Regions from separate parts of the Streptomyces sp. NPDC020917 genome, predicted to be linked through region 1. Evidence: riboswitches for the same ligand, from Rfam matches in the RefSeq annotation. Region 1 holds a riboswitch; the other holds the start of a gene.

Region 1 (7,798 bases):
GGCCGACGCACCGGTCGCCTCGTCACCCTCGAGCTCCAGCTTCTCGAAGACCGCGGACGCCTGCAGCAGGGCCACGCCGCCACCGGCGACGATGCCCTCCTCCACGGCGGCCTTGGCGTTGCGCACCGCGTCCTCGATGCGGTGCTTGCGCTCCTTGAGCTCGACCTCGGTGGCCGCGCCGGCCTTGATGACGGCCACGCCGCCGGCCAGCTTGGCGAGGCGCTCCTGGAGCTTCTCGCGGTCGTAGTCGGAGTCGCTGTTCTCGATCTCCGCACGGATCTGGTTGACCCGGCCGTTGACCTGGTCGGTGTCACCGGCACCGTCGACGATGGTGGTCTCGTCCTTGGTGATGACCACCTTGCGGGCGCGGCCGAGCAGGTCCAGGCCCGCGTTCTCCAGCTTCAGGCCGACCTCCTCGGAGATGACCGTGCCGCCGGTGAGGATCGCGATGTCGCCCAGCATCGCCTTGCGGCGGTCGCCGAAGCCCGGGGCCTTGACGGCGACGGACTTGAAGGTGCCGCGGATCTTGTTGACGACCAGGGTCGACAGGGCCTCGCCCTCGACGTCCTCGGCGATGATCAGCAGCGGCTTGCCGGACTGCATGACCTTCTCCAGCAGCGGGAGCAGGTCCTTCACCGCGGAGACCTTGGAGTTGACGATCAGGATGTAGGGGTCGTCGAGCGACGCCTCCATCCGCTCCAGGTCGGTGGCGAAGTAGGCGGAGATGAAGCCCTTGTCGAAGCGCATGCCCTCGGTGAGCTCGAGTTCGAGCCCGAAGGTCTGCGACTCCTCGACGGTGATGACGCCTTCCTTGCCGACCTTGTCCATGGCCTCGGCGATCAGCTCGCCGATCTGGGTGTCGGCGGCGGAGATGGACGCGGTGGAGGCGATCTGCTCCTTGGTCTCCACGTCCTTGGCCTGCTCCAGCAGGGCGGCGGAGACGGCCTCGACGGCCTTCTCGATGCCGCGCTTGAGGGCCATCGGGTTGGCGCCCGCGGCGACGTTGCGCAGGCCCTCCTTGACCAGGGCCTGGGCCAGGACGGTCGCGGTCGTCGTGCCGTCACCGGCGACGTCGTCGGTCTTCTTCGCGACTTCCTTGACCAGCTCGGCGCCGATCTTCTCGTACGGGTCCTCGAGCTCGATCTCCTTGGCGATGGAGACGCCGTCGTTGGTGATCGTGGGGGCGCCCCACTTCTTCTCGAGGACGACGTTCCGGCCCTTGGGGCCGAGGGTGACCTTGACGGCGTCGGCGAGCTGGTTCATCCCGCGCTCGAGACCGCGCCGCGCCTCCTCGTCGAACGCGATGATCTTGGCCATGTGAAGGGGTCCTCCCGGACAGGGGGTGAGTTGCGCTCGGGACCGCGTGGCGCCCGCGACGGACGGCCGGTCGGCCGCCGGTTCCGTCCCGGCGTCCGGCCGGGCCTCACCGACCCGGTCCTGCTGTCACTCTCACTCGTAGAGTGCTAACGCCAATGATTAGCACTCACCCCTACCGAGTGCAAGCGAGTCCGGCCCACGGCGGCCCAACTCGCACCTCGCGCGGGGGCGGCGCCGGAGCGCACGAAAGGCCCGTCTCCCTGACGGGAGCGGGCCCTCCGGCGTGCGAGCGTCGCGTCGATGGCCGAACGCGCCGGGATGTTCAGCCTGCCAGCCGGACCATGTCCGCCTGCGGCCCCTTCTGACCCTGCGAGATCTCGAACTCGACCCGCTGGCCTTCCTCGAGGGTGCGGTAGCCGTCCATCTGAATCGCGCTGTAGTGGACGAACACATCCGCACCACCGTCGACCGCGATGAAGCCGTAGCCCTTCTCCGCGTTGAACCACTTGACGGTGCCCTGAGCCATTCCTAACTCCCCTATTGCTGGCCCTATCGCGGCCCCGCACTCCGCGGGCCCGGGTCAGACCTCACCTCCCGTAGCACCCCTTACCGCTCGACGGGTGGGGGCCCTGGGGGGCGTGCGCCGGAACGCGTCGACCGCGGCTGAATGTATCTGCACGGATGCCCACTGCAACAGGTCAATTGGACGAGAATTCTTGGCGCGACCCATCGGAAATGCCCTGAGAAAAGCCCATATGACGGGGCATCTCGGACGGGACAAACCCGGATGCTCGGCGCGATTCGCTCGCGAATTTGGCGATAAATCGCCGCAGCGACCTGAGAGGGGCTCACTTGCCCCTGGCAACAGTACCGGTGGCCCGTCGGCGCCCCGGCAGCAGCGTGCCCCGTCCACCCTCAGGGGTGAACGGGGCACAATGCGACAGAACCGCGCGGTCATGTGGCGGATCTCCGCAACGGAGGTTTCAACGGCGTTCAGCCGCCCGCGACCGCCGGAATGATCGACACACTGGCGCCGTCCGGCACCGCGGTGGCCAGTCCCTCGGAAAAGCGCACATCGTCGTCGTTCACATAAACGTTCACGAAACGACGGAGTTTTCCGGTGTCGTCGAGAACTCGCGCCGAAATGCCGGCGTGATTCTTCTCCAGCGACTCGATGACCTCGGCGAGCGTCGCGCCCTCGGCCGGCACCTCGGCCTGGCCGCCGGTGTAGGTACGGAGGATCGTGGGGATGCGGACGGAAGCACTCATGCGAGGCCAGCCTCTCGGAACGCGGCAAGGGTGGGTCGGATGGTCGCGGTCGGCCGGGCGGAGGCCTCCACCGCGTTGAGGGTCTTCAGGCCGTCGCCGGTGTTGAGTACGACGGTCTCGGAGGAGGGGTCGAGCTGGCCGGTCTCGACCAGCTTGCGCAGCACGCCGACGGTCACGCCGCCCGCGGTCTCGGCGAACACGCCCTCGGTGCGGGCGAGCAGCGTGATGGCGTCGACGATCTGATCGTCGTTCACGTCCTCCACCGCGCCGCCGGTGCGGCGGGCGATGTCCAGGACGTACGGGCCGTCGGCCGGGTTGCCGATCGCCAGCGACTTGGCGATGGTGTCCGGCTTGACCGGGCGGACCACGTCCTGGCCGGCCTTGAACGCCGCGGACACCGGCGAGCAGCCCTCGGCCTGGGCGCCGAAGATCTTGTAGGGCTTGTCCTCGACCAGGCCGAGCTTGATCAGCTCCTGCAGACCCTTGTCGATCTTGGTGAGCTGGGAGCCGGAGGCGATCGGGATGACCAGGTTGTCCGGCAGCCGCCAGCCGAGCTGCTCGGCGATCTCGTAGGCCAGGGTCTTGGAGCCCTCGCCGTAGTACGGCCGCAGGTTGACGTTGACGAAGCCCCAGCCCTCGCCGACCGGGTCGCCGATCAGCTCCGAGCAGAAGCGGTTCACGTCGTCGTAGCTGCCCTCGATGGCGACCAGGTCGCCGCCGTAGACCGCGGCCATGACGACCTTGGCGGACTCCAGGTCGTGCGGGATGAAGACGCAGGAGCGGAAGCCCGCGCGGGCCGCCGCCGCGCCCACCGCGCCGGCCAGGTTGCCGGTGGAGGAGCAGGACAGGGTGGTCAGACCGAAGGTGCGGGCGGCCTCCAGGGCGATGGCGACGACCCTGTCCTTGAAGGAGTGGGTCGGGTTGCCGGAGTCGTCCTTGATGTGCAGCCCGCCGGTGATGCCCAGCTCGCGGGCGAGGTTGTCGGCCTTGACGAGCTTGGTCCAGCCCGGGTGCAGGTTCCGCTTGGTGGCCACGTCGGCGGGGACGGGCAGCAGCGGGGCGTAGCGCCAGATGCTGGCCGGGCCGGCCTCGATCTGCCGGCGCAGCGCCTCGGGGTCGCCGACCGGAAGGTCGTAGGCGACCTCGAGCGGGCCGAAGCACTCCTGGCACGCGAAGATCGGGCTGAGCGCGAAGCGGGTGCCACACTCGCGACAGGACAGGGCCGCGGCGGGTCCGAACGCGTCGCCGAACGGGGAGTCGGTCGCGGTGCTGCGGTCGGTGTGATCGGCGGTGTGCACAGCCATGATGGCGAGGCCCTTTCTCCTCATCTTCCTCACGCCGCAGGTCGCGTCATGAGACGGAATTGGCACCTTCCCCACCGTGGTGACCTCGCGGTCGGCGGGAGGGTTGCCGGGGCTTCAACGGGCCGTTCCCTCTGCCCCTCTGGATGAGCGGTATGCAGTTGTGGGACGTATGCCTTCGCGGCGTCCCGGCGCGCCGACCCCGGCATGCGGGCGTCGTACGCGTTGTTCAAGACTGTAACCGACGACTCCGGCAGCTGAGAGGGTCGTCCGTACCGCGAGATGGATCACACCGGGGAGTGGCGCACGTGCTCGACGAGGTGGAGCGCTGGCTGGAGCGGCGATCGTGGTCGGCGGCCGAGCGGCCGCTGGACGTGCTGCTCGCGGCCAAGCGCGAGGCCGGCGCGCAGGGCACGGTGAGCGTGGTGCTCCCGGCGCTGAACGAGGAGGAGACGGTCGGCGACATCGTCGCGACGGTGCGCCGCGAGCTGATGTCGTCGCAGGTCCCGCTGGTCGACGAGCTGGTCGTGGTGGACTCCGCGTCCACCGACCGCACGGCGCGGATCGCCGAGCGGGCGGGCGCGCGGGTGGTGCAGCGGGACGCGATCCTGCCGCGGCTGCCGGCGCTGCCCGGCAAGGGCGAGGTGCTGTGGCGCTCGCTGCTGGCCACCAGCGGGCAGATCGTCTGCTTCGTGGACGCCGACCTGCGGCAGTTCGACGCCGCGTTCGTGTCCGGGATCGTCGGGCCGCTGCTGACCGAGCCGTCGGTGCAGCTGGTCAAGGCGATGTACGACCGGCCGCTGGAGCGCGGCGGCGCGGTGGTGCCGGGCGGCGGCGGGCGGGTCACCGAGCTGGTGGCGCGGCCGCTGCTGAACCTGCACTGGCCGCAGCTGGCGGGGTTCGTGCAACCGCTCGGCGGGGAGTACGCGGGGCGGCGGTCGCTGCTGGAGCGGCTGCCGTTCCCGGTCGGGTACGGGGTGGAGCTGGGGATGCTGATCGACGCGCTCGGGCTGGTCGGGCTGGACGCGCTCGCGCAGGTCGACGTGGGGGTGCGGCGGCACCGGCACCAGGACGGGCAGGCGCTCGGCCGGATGGCCGCGGCCATCTACCGCACCGCGCAGCTGCGGCTGTCCCGCGCGCCGCTGGTCCGCCCCGAGCTGACGCAGTTCACCCGGGAGGGCGCGGCCTTCGTGCCCACCACGCACCCGGTGGACACCGCGGAGCGCCCGCCCGTGCTCACCGTCCCCGAGTACCGGCCGCATCGCGCGGCGTAGCGGGACCGCGCGGTCCGGCGGCGGGTCTGCGGCGGCCGGGCGGCGGTCTTCGGTGGTCCCACGCCAGCTCGACGGCGGTCCGGGGCCCGGAAGGGGCTGAGGGAGTTTGAGGGGCTGGTGTGGTGGCTAGGCTCGCGGCATGGGGAATTCTGCGAGGATCCTCGTCGCCTCGAACCGCGGCCCGGTGTCGTACACGGTGCGACCCGACGGCACCCTGGACAGCAGGCGCGGCGGCGGCGGCCTCGTCTCCGGGCTGAGCGCGATCGGCCCGGACGCCGGTGCGCTGTGGGTGTGCGCGGCGCTGTCCGACGGCGACCGCGAGGCCGTGCGGCAGGGGCGCACCGAGCCCGGCTCGCGGATGATCTCCGTCCCCCCGGACGTCTTCCACGCCGCCTACAACGACATCGCCAACTCGGTCCTGTGGTTCGTCCACCACATGCTGTACCAGACCCCGCTGGAACCCGTCTTCGACGAGGAGTTCCGCGGCCACTGGGACGCGTACCGCGCGTACAACACCGCGTTCGCGGACGCGCTCGCCGAGGACGCGGCCGAGGGCGCCGCGGTCCTGGTGCAGGACTACCACCTCGCGCTGGTGCCCGCACTGCTCCGGCAGCGCCGCCCCGACCTGCGGATCGGCCACTTCTCGCACACCCCGTGGGCGCCGCCGGACTACTTCCGGCTGCTGCCCGACGACATCGCGGCCGAGCTGCTGACCGGCATCCTGGGCGCGGACCGCGCCGCGTTCCTCACCCGCCGCTGGGCGGCCGGGTTCGCCGCGTGCTGCGCGGCGGTGCTGGGCGCGGAGGTCTCCGGCGACGGCTCGGCGGTCACCGTCGAGGGCCGCACCACGCGGCTGGGCGTGCACGGGCTCGGGGCCGACGCCGCGTTCCTGCGCGAGCGGGCGCACCGCGCCGACGTGGCCGAGCGCATCGAGCAGCTGCGGTCCGAGGCAGGTCCGGGCCGCCGGCTGATCGTGCGGGTGGACCGCACGGAGCTGTCGAAGAACATCGTCCGCGGCCTGCTGGCCTACCGGCAGCTGCTGCGGGACCACCCCGGCTGGCGCGAGCGGGTGGTGCACGTCGCGTTCGCCTACCCGTCCCGCCAGGACCTGGCGCTGTACCGGTCCTACACCGAGGAGGTCGCGCGGGTCGCCGGAGAGATCAACGAGGAGTTCGGCACGCGGGACTGGCAGCCGGTGATGCTCAAGGTCGACGACGACTTCGCGCGGTCGCTGGCCGCGTACCGGCTGGCCGACGTGGCGCTCGTCAATCCGATCCGCGACGGGATGAACCTGGTCGCGAAGGAGGTGCCGGTCGTCTCCGACAACGGGGTGGCGCTGGTCCTGTCCCGGGAGGCGGGTGCTTTCGAGGAGCTGGCCTCGGACGCGATCACGGTGAACCCGTACGACATCCGGCAGACGTCCGCCGCTCTCAACGCTGCGCTGACCATGCCGGAGGCGGAGCGGGCGGAGCGGACGAAGCGGCTCGCCGATGCGGCGACGGCTCTGCCGCCGTCGAAGTGGTTCCTGGACCAGCTGGAAGCACTCGGCGGCTGACGCCCCTTCCCGTAGGGGTTCGCCGGTATCGGAAGCCCGGGTGCCCCGGGGCCTGGTCTGCCGCCTGCCGCGCCGTCGTGGCTTGTCGCGCTGGGGGACCCCGCGCCCCTGGCGGTGCACCTTCGGTGGGTGGGGTCGGCGCCGCCACGGGAGTATCTCCTCGGAACTGTGCGTGCGGCTCCCTCCGCCAAGTGGGCCGGGCGCATGCACAGTTCCTGCGGGGACACTCCCGCACCGTCCCCTCCCAGCCCGCCCCCCGTCTGCGGGATGAAATTGGCCTGGGCTCCCCTGCCCACCGGGCAGCACCAAAGGGGCGCGGGGAACTGCGCGCACAACCACAGCGGCGCGGCACCCGGCAACGGCGGCCCGGGGGCACCCCAGACCCCCGCCCCGGAGGGGCGGATGCTCCAGGGGCGCGGGGAACTGCGCGCCCAGCCACAACGCACGCCGCAGGCCCCGCGAGGGCGCGGGGAACTACGCGAGGAGATGAGGAGCGCGTTCGCGGACCGCGGCGAGGAGTTGGCGGCGGGAGGGGTTGACCATGGGATGCCCGGCCACCACGACCGTGGGAACCGTCTCGCAGCCGTCGGCAACCGAGCGGAGAAAAGCCTTCGCCTCCTTGTCCCGGAAGATCAGACGCGTGGAGTAGCGCAGCCCGCTGAACAGCAGGCTCAGCCGCAGCTTGATGCAGTAGACGCAGTCGGGCCGCCAGTACATGACGACGCCGTCGTGGTCCTCGGGCATGGCCCCTCCCCGTGTCTCCGTACTCCCGTCGTGCCTGGTCGCAGCCTACTGGGCGGAGATCAGCCGCGGGCGGTGGTGAGGATCTCGCGGCCGCGCTCGGGGGTGATCAGCTGGGCGAGGACGGGGTGCGCGAGCAGGGATATCGGGGCTATGTGGTCCTCGCAGACCGGGCGCCACAGGCGCAGCGCCGCCCGCAGGTCGGGCCAGGCGGCCGCGCACAGTTCGGCGCGCAGCGCCCGCACGTGTCGGGGGCTGGTGAGCGGGTCGGGGTGCGGGACCGGGCCGTCCCCGGCATAGAGGACGGCGAGGAGTCCGCCGGGGCGCCGCGCGGGAGTGTC
Region 2 (7,798 bases), on a different contig from region 1:
GGACCGCGACCGGTGCCTCGACGAGGTTGTCCAGCACGGTGAGGTGCGGGAAGAGGTGGAACTGCTGGAACACCATGCCGATCCGGGCCCGCTGCCGGGTGAGGGTGCGGTGGCCCACCTCGTGCAGTCGGCCGTCCCGGTACCGGTAGCCGACGATGTCGCCGCCCACCTCGACGAAGCCGGCGTCGGGCCGCTCCAGGTGGTTGATGCTGCGCAGCAGGGTGGACTTGCCCGAGCCGGAGGGGCCGAGCAGCACGGTCACCTCGCCCTGGCGCACGTCCAGGTCGATGCCGTCCAGCACCAGGTGGCCGCCGAAGCTCTTGCGCAGTCCCCTCACGCGCACCAGGGGACGGTCCGAGTCGACGGTCATGCCAGGCCCGCCAGTTCCCTGCCGCCGCGGCCGAACAGCGGCACGTTGCCGCGGAACAGCTCGCGGAAACCGCGAGCCGGGCGCCGGTCGCCGCCGCCTCCGCGGCCGCGGCCGCGCGCGTAGGAGCGCTCGACGAGGAACTGGACGGCCGACAGCAGCGTGGTGAGGATGACGTACCAGAGGGTCGCGACCAGCAGCAGCGGGATGACCAGGTAGTTCTGGTTGTAGATGAGCTGCGAGGAGTAGAGCAGGTCCTGCACGGCGATGACGCTCACGATGGACGTCGCCTTGAGCATGCCGATCAGCAGGTTGCCGGACGCGGGCACGATCGCGGGCATCGCCTGCGGCAGGACGATCCTGCGCAGGATCCGCGCCCGGCCCAGGCCCAGCGCCTGGGCGGCCTCGGTCTGGCCGTGGTCGACGGACAGCAGACCGCCGCGCACGATCTCCGACGAGAACGCGGCGACGTCCAGGCTCAGCCCGACGTAGGCGGCGAGGACGCCGCTGAACAGGTGCGCCGTCCGCACGGTCGCGAACGCCGGCCCGAAGGGCAGGCCGAACGACAACTGCGGGTACAGAGAGGCGAGTTCGTACCAGAACAGCAGCTGGACGAGCGGCGGGACCGAGCGGAGCAGCCAGACGAAGGCGAAACTGAGGCCGCCGAGCACGGGGTTGCGGGACAGCCGCATCACGGCGACCGCGATGCCGAGCAGGTAGCCGGTCGCCATCACCGCGGCGGTGAGCCAGAGCGTCAGCTCCAACCCGTGCACGATCGAGGTGTCCAGGAAGTAGTCGCCGACGACGCCCCACTGGAAACGGCGGTTGGTCAGCACGGTGTTGACCAGCATCGCGAGCAGTACGAGCAGCACGGCGGCGGAGATCCACCGGCCCGGGCGGCGCAGCGGGACCAGGCGGGCGGCGAGCAACTGCCGGTCGCTCGGGCCGGCCTGGGACCCGTCCGCGTCCAGGTGGCCGGGTGGCGGCGGCTCGGCCTTCCTCGGCGGTTCGCCGGAGGGCGGGATGCGGGCGCCGGAGGATGTCGGGGCGCCGGACGGTGTGAGGGCGTCGGAGCTGGTCATGGTGGCGGGTCTTCCGTCCCGTGCGGGCGCGGCACCGCACCGCGGAGGGGCGGTGGCGCTGCCTGCGGCGTGAGAGGTGAGGGAGCGGGCGTGGCGGCACGGGCGTGCCGGCCCGTCCGACGAGTGCGGCGGCTGTGGCGCGCAGGCCGGTGCGGGCATGGGTGGGTGCGGCGGGGGCGTGAGCGGCTGTGCCCCACGGCCGGTTGGGGGCTCGGGCCGGTACGGGCGCGGCCACCGCGGGTGTGGGACGTGCGGGTGTGGCCGCTGCCGAGGCGACACGGCCCGGTGCCTGACGTGAACGGGGATCAGGCCGGGGGGCGGACGCCGGAATCCGTCAGCGCGGCGCCGGACGGGTGCCGTGCGGCGGACGGGCGGGGGTCAGCGGACCGGGGTGTCCCCGGAACAGAGCGCGCTGCTGACCCGCAGCAGGTCGACATGGCGGCGGGCCGCCATGAGCGGGGCGAATCCGAGCGGAAGCGGCGTACCGCCGTTGCCGGGACGTCGTGCCTGCATGCGGATCACCTCGCATCCTCGGAGGGGCCGGGCGCGGGGCCTGGGCCCGCGGCCGGCTCACACCGTAACCGCTGGTCCCGTCCGCGGGCAATGCTTCCCTTTTCTGACGCTGCGTCAGCGGCCATTGTGCTGGACGCCGGTCCGGAGTTAGCGTGTGAGCGGGTCATGAGCGTCAGTCCCAAGCCCTGGCAGGCTGACCGGCAACCCTCCGACGCGGCGGGGTGCTCCAGGTGACGACCCGGCGGCGCCGAGCCCGGCGCCCGCAAGCGCGACGGAGGACGGAGGGGCTGCACATGCGCGGAGCCGTCAGCAGGGCAGTCAGCACCTACTCGCGTCGCCACATCGACCTGCAGCGCATCTCCAGCGCGCTCTGTCCCGCCGCCTGACCGCGCCCGCGCCGTCCCGCACGGCGGTCTGAGCCGGATCGCGCCACGGCGCGCGGCGGCCCTCCACCGCACGTGACCGCACGGGTACCCGCTGCCCCGCCGGGCGTTCCCGCGGGGCGCAGGCGGTGACCGTGCGCCGTCCCGCCGCGGTACGGCCGGGCCCCGCGCAGCCGTACGCGCCGTCAGCGGTGCGCGGGCGACCGCGGTCCCGCCGCCTCCCCGTGCCGCACGGCCGCCGGCTCCGGCGCGTCCGGCACGCGCTGCCGGCACGGCACGCCCTGCTGCCCGCCGCTCCCCGCACGCGCAGATCCCGTGTCCGGGCCGGCTCCGGGTGCGGGCAGGCCGCGCGGCCTGCCCGCGCTCCCCAAGCCGCTCCGCCAGCCGCGTACTCCGCCAGCCGCGCACTCCCCCAGCCGCGCCCTCCGCCGAAACAGGAAGCGACCTCTCCATGCCTCAGCCCCAGCCCGCCCTCCACCTCGCCGTCGCCCTGGACGGCGCCGGGTGGCATCCCGCCGCGTGGCGGGAAGCCGGCGCCCGCCCGCAGGACCTGTTCACCGCGGCCTACTGGGCCGGCCTCGTCGCCGAGGCCGAGCACGGGCTGCTGGACTTCGTGACGATCGAGGACTCGCTCGGCTTCCAGTCCTCCTCGCCCTTCGAGCCCGACCGGCACACCGACCAGGTGCGGGGCCGGCTGGACGCGGTGCAGATCGCCGCCCGGGTCGCGCCGCTGACCCGCCACATCGGCCTGGTCCCGACCGCGGTGGTCACCCACACCGAGCCGTTCCACGTGTCGAAGGCGATCGCGACGCTCGACTACGTCAGCGGTGGGCGCGCCGGCCTGCGGGTGCAGGTGTCGGTGCGCACGCACGAGGCCGAGCTGTTCGGGCGGCGCACGTTCCCGCACCTGCGCCTGGAGCACCCGCGGGACCTGGACGCGCCGGCGGTGCGGGCGGTGGTCGCCGAGACGTTCGGCGAGGCGGCCGACTACGTGGAGGTGGTGCGCCGCCTGTGGGACAGCTGGGAGGACGACGCAGAGATCCGCGACGTGGCCACCGGCCGGTTCGTCGACCGCGCGAAGCTGCACTACATCGACTTCGAGGGCCCGCACTTCCGGGTCAAGGGACCGTCGATCACGCCCCGCCCGCCGCAGGGCCAGCCGATCGTGGCCGCGCTGGCCCATCGCAGCGCCCCCTTCGAACTGGTGGGCCGTTCGGCCGACATCGGCTTCGTCACCCCGCGCGACGCGGTGGAGGCCGAGGCGATCGTCGCGGAGATCCGCGGCCACCAGGCGGCGGCCGGGCGCGCCGCGGAGACCGTGCACGTCCTCGCCGACCTGCTGGTGCTGCTCGACGGCTCGGAGGCGGAGGCGGCCGACCGGTGCGCCCGGCTGGACGCCCGCTCCGAAGCCGGACCGGCAGGCGACGCACTGGCGTTCACCGGGACGCCCGCAGGGCTCGCCGACCTGCTCGAGGAGTGGCTCGCGGCCGGGATCACCGGATTCCGGCTGCGGCCCGCCGCGGTCCCGCACGACCTGGAGCAGATCACCCGCGGGCTCGTGCCCGAGCTGCAGCGCCGCGGGCTGTTCCGCACGGCCTACGAGGCGGGGACGCTGCGCGGGCTGCTCGGCCTGCCGCGCCCGGCCGGCCGCTACGCCGCCTCCCCCGCCGCCCCGACCACCGCCGCCGTCTGAGCGCCCGCGGCACCGACGAGACCAAGGAAGCCGTCACATGAGCAAGCCCCTCAAGCAGATCCATCTCGCGGCCCACTTCCCCGGCGTCAACAACACCACGGTGTGGAGCGACCCGGCCGCCGGCAGCCAGATCGACTTCGGCTCGTTCGCGCACATGGCGAGGACCGCGGAACGCGCCAGGTTCGACTTCCTGTTCCTCGCCGAGGGACTGCGGCTGCGCGAGCAGGGCGGCGAGATCTACGACCTCGACGTCGTCGGGCGGCCGGACACGTTCACCGTGCTGGCCGCGCTCGCCGCCGTCACCGACCGGCTGGGCCTGGCCGGGACCATCAACTCCACCTTCAACGAACCCTACGAGGTGGCACGGCAGTTCGCGTCCCTGGACCACCTCTCGGGCGGCCGCGCCGCCTGGAACGTGGTGACCTCGTGGGACGCCTTCACCGGGGAGAACTTCCGGCGCGGCGGCTTCCTCGCGAAGGAGGACCGCTACGAGCGGGCCCGGCAGTTCCTCGACGCGGCCAAGGTCCTCTTCGCGTCCTGGCGGGGCGACGAGATCGCGGCGGACAAGGCCGCCGGGGTGTTCCTCCGCGACCCCGACGCGGGCCGGTTCGCGCACCGGGTGGACCAGTTCGACATCCGCGGGCGGTTCAACGTGCCGCGCAGCCCGCAGGGCCGCCCGGTGATCTTCCAGGCCGGAGACTCCGAGGAGGGCCGCGAGTTCGCCGCCTCCTCCGCGGACGCGATCTTCACCCGGCACGGCACCCTGGAGGCGGGCCGGGCGTTCTACGCCGACGTCAAGGGGCGCCTGGCCAGGTACGGCCGTACGGCGGAGGAGCTGAAGATCCTGCCGGGGGTCACCTTCGTGCTCGGCGACACCGACGCCGAGGCGCAGGAGCAGGCGCTGCTGATCCGGCGGCAGCAGGTCAGCGGCCAGACCGCGCTGAAGTTCCTGGAGCACGTCTGGAACCGCGACCTGAGCGGCCACGACCCGGACGGCCCGCTGCCCGAGGCCGATCCGCTGGTCGGCGAGAACACCGTCGCCCGCGGGCGGGCCAGTGTGCGGATGTTCCGCGACCCGCTGGCGACCGCGACCGAGTGGCGGGCCCTGGCCGAGGCGAAGAAGCTCACCAGCCGGGAGCTGGTGATCGAGGTGACCGGGCGTCAGACCTTCATCGGCAGCCCGTCGACGGTGGCGGCGGCGCTGAACGAGTTCGTGCAGACCGACGCGAGCGACGGCTTCATCCTGGTGCCGCACCTGGTGCCGGGCGGCCTCGACGCGTTCGCGGACACCGTGGTGCCGCTGCTGCAGGAGCGCGGGGTGTTCCGCACCGAGTACGAGGGCACCACGCTGCGGGAGCACCTCGGGCTGCCGCCGTTCGGCCGGCCCGGCGCCACCGGGGGCGCGGTCGCGGGGACGGCGGCGGAGAGGACGGCGACGGCCTCGTGAAGTTCATCGCCATCACGCTGATCGTGCACGCCCCGCACCCGGTGACCGGGGACCGGCCGTCGACCCGCGAGCGCTTCCGGCAGGTGGTGCGCAGCGCCGTGCTCGCCGAGGAGCTGGGCTTCGACGGGTTCGGCGTCGGGGAGCGGCACGAGCGTCCGTTCATCTCGTCCTCGCCCACCGTGGTGCTGGGCCACGTCGCCGCGCTCACCCGGCGGATCCGGCTGTTCACCGCCGTCACCACCCTCAGCCTGCTCGATCCCGTGCGGGCCTACGAGGACTACGCGACGCTCGACCATCTGGCGGACGGCCGGCTGGAGTTGATCATCGGAAAGGGGAACGGCAGCGCCCAGCGGGAGCTGTTCCACGTCACGCCCGAGGACCAGTGGGAGCGCAACGCCGAGTCCTACCGGCTGTTCCGCGAGATCTGGCGCAACGACCGGGTGACCGCCGCACCGCGCTTCCGGCCCGCGCTGGAGGACGCGGAGGTCTGGCCCCGGCCCTACCAGCGGCCGGTCAGGGTGTGGCACGGCAGCGCCACCAGCCGCGAGTCGGCGGACCTGGCGGCCCGGCACGGCGATCCGCTGTTCTCCGCGAACGTCACCAACCCCATAGAGCCATATGCCGAGTTGATCCGCCACTACCGCGAGCGCTGGGAGGCGTACGGCCACGACCCCGGGAATGCCGCGGTGGGGGCCGGCACCGCGGGCCTGTACGCGGCGCCCACCTCGCAGGGGGCGCTCGCCGGCTACCGGCCGGTGTTCGAGGGCTATCTGGCGTTCCAGCGCCGGCTCGGCGTGGAGCCCGTCTTCCCCACCCTGGAGGACTTCGTGGAGCGCAGCTCCGCGCTGGTCGGCAGCCCGCAGCAGATCATCGACAAGGTGCACCGCTACCACGAGCGGTTCGGGCACAGCGTGCTGCATGTCAGCGCCGAGCCCGGCGGGTTGAGCGAGGCGCGGCACCGGGCGTCGCTGGAGCTGTTCCAGTCGGAGGTGGCTCCGGTGCTGCGGCGCGCCATCCCCGATCCGCCGTGGCCCTGGGCACCGGTCGAACCGGACGACTCCCCCACCGCGCACCCGGACCCCGCAGGCGCCGACGCCGCTTCCCTCCCCGCGGGCGCCGAGCCCGCCGCCACCGCACCGCAAGGAGTATGACCATGGCCGACACGCCCCTCGCGGTCCTGGACCTGGTGCCGATCAGCTCCGGCTCGTCCGCGACGCAGGCGCTGCGCAACAGCGTCGATCTCGCCCGGCGGGCCGAGGAGTTCGGGTACCGGCGGCACTGGTTCGCCGAGCACCACCTCAATCCCGGGGTCGCCGGCACCTCTCCGGCGGTGGTGCTGGCCCTGACCGCCGCCGCGACCTCCACCATCCGCCTGGGCTCCGGCGCGGTGCAGCTGGGGCACCGCACGGCGCTGGCCACCGTCGAGGAGTTCGGGCTGCTCGACGCGCTCCACCCCGGGCGCATCGACCTGGGCCTCGGCCGATCCGGGGGCCGGCCGCCGGCCGAGCAGCGGGAGCCCGTCCTGGCCGGCAGCGCGGCGGCGGCCGGCGGCTTCACCGCCAATGGCCTGCGGATACCGGCCCCGTTCAGCTTCGCGCACCTGCTGAGGTCGCCGCGGTTCGCGCTGCACAAGAAGCTGCTGCAGCAACCCGGCGCCGAGGCGCAGGAGTACGACGAGCAGATCGCCGACATCCTCGCGCTGCTCGGCGGCACCTACGCGACCGCGGACGGCGTGGAGGCGCACGTGGTGCCGGGCGAGGGCGCGGACCTCCAGGTGTGGATCCTCGGCAGCAGCGGCGGGGTCAGCGCCCGCACAGCCGGCGCCAACGGGCTGCGGTTCGCGGCGAATTACCATGTCAGTCCGGCCAACGTGATCGAGGCGGTGGAAGGCTACCGGGACGCGTTCGTCCCGTCGGACGAGCTGCCGGAACCGTACGTGAGTGTCTCCGCGGACGTGGTGGTCGCCGAGGACGAGGGCCGCGCCCGGGAGCTGGCCACCGGCTACGGCCTGTGGGTGCGCAGCATCCGCAGCGGCGAGGGCGCGATCCCCTTCCCCACCCCGGAGGAGGCCCGCGCCCATGTGTGGACCGACGAGGACCGGGCACTGGTCGAGGACCGGCTGGAGACGCAGTTCACCGGGACCGCGGCGCAGGTCGCGGACCGGCTGGAGGTCCTCCGGGACGCGACCGGCGCCGACGAGCTGCTCGTCACCACCATCACCCACGACCACGCGGACCGCGTCGCCTCCTACCGGCTGCTCGCCGAGGAGTGGGCCCGCCGCTCACCGGACAACTCCTTGCCGTCCGGCCCGGC

What was found. A riboswitch is a leader RNA that binds a small molecule or an ion and turns the genes downstream of it on or off. The one in region 1 is predicted to bind S-adenosylmethionine.
Region 2: another riboswitch for S-adenosylmethionine. It lies ahead of ACH4TG_RS13325 (putative leader peptide); the one in region 1 lies ahead of thrC (threonine synthase).

What each region holds. Positions count from the first base shown of each region.
Region 1 is NZ_JBIRRR010000008.1:11,806-19,603, reverse strand. Features, by position in the region: gene groL (chaperonin GroEL) at 1-1,317, opposite strand, end outside; gene ACH4TG_RS18945 (cold-shock protein) at 1,640-1,843, opposite strand; gene ACH4TG_RS18940 (MoaD/ThiS family protein) at 2,311-2,586, opposite strand; gene thrC (threonine synthase) at 2,583-3,914, opposite strand; SAM riboswitch class I at 3,908-4,040, opposite strand; gene ACH4TG_RS18930 (glucosyl-3-phosphoglycerate synthase) at 4,196-5,161, shown strand; gene ACH4TG_RS18925 (trehalose-6-phosphate synthase) at 5,301-6,716, shown strand; gene ACH4TG_RS18920 (glutaredoxin family protein) at 7,191-7,460, opposite strand; gene ACH4TG_RS18915 (SMI1/KNR4 family protein) at 7,520-7,798, opposite strand, start outside.
Region 2 is NZ_JBIRRR010000005.1:242,516-250,313, forward strand. Features, by position in the region: gene ACH4TG_RS13310 (amino acid ABC transporter ATP-binding protein) at 1-370, opposite strand, end outside; gene ACH4TG_RS13315 (amino acid ABC transporter permease) at 367-1,449, opposite strand; gene ACH4TG_RS13320 (putative leader peptide) at 1,828-1,962, opposite strand; SAM riboswitch class IV at 2,124-2,237, shown strand; gene ACH4TG_RS13325 (putative leader peptide) at 2,256-2,348, shown strand; gene ACH4TG_RS13330 (LLM class flavin-dependent oxidoreductase) at 2,797-4,038, shown strand; gene ACH4TG_RS13335 (NtaA/DmoA family FMN-dependent monooxygenase) at 4,076-5,485, shown strand; gene ACH4TG_RS13340 (LLM class flavin-dependent oxidoreductase) at 5,482-6,636, shown strand; gene ACH4TG_RS13345 (LLM class flavin-dependent oxidoreductase) at 6,639-7,798, shown strand, end outside.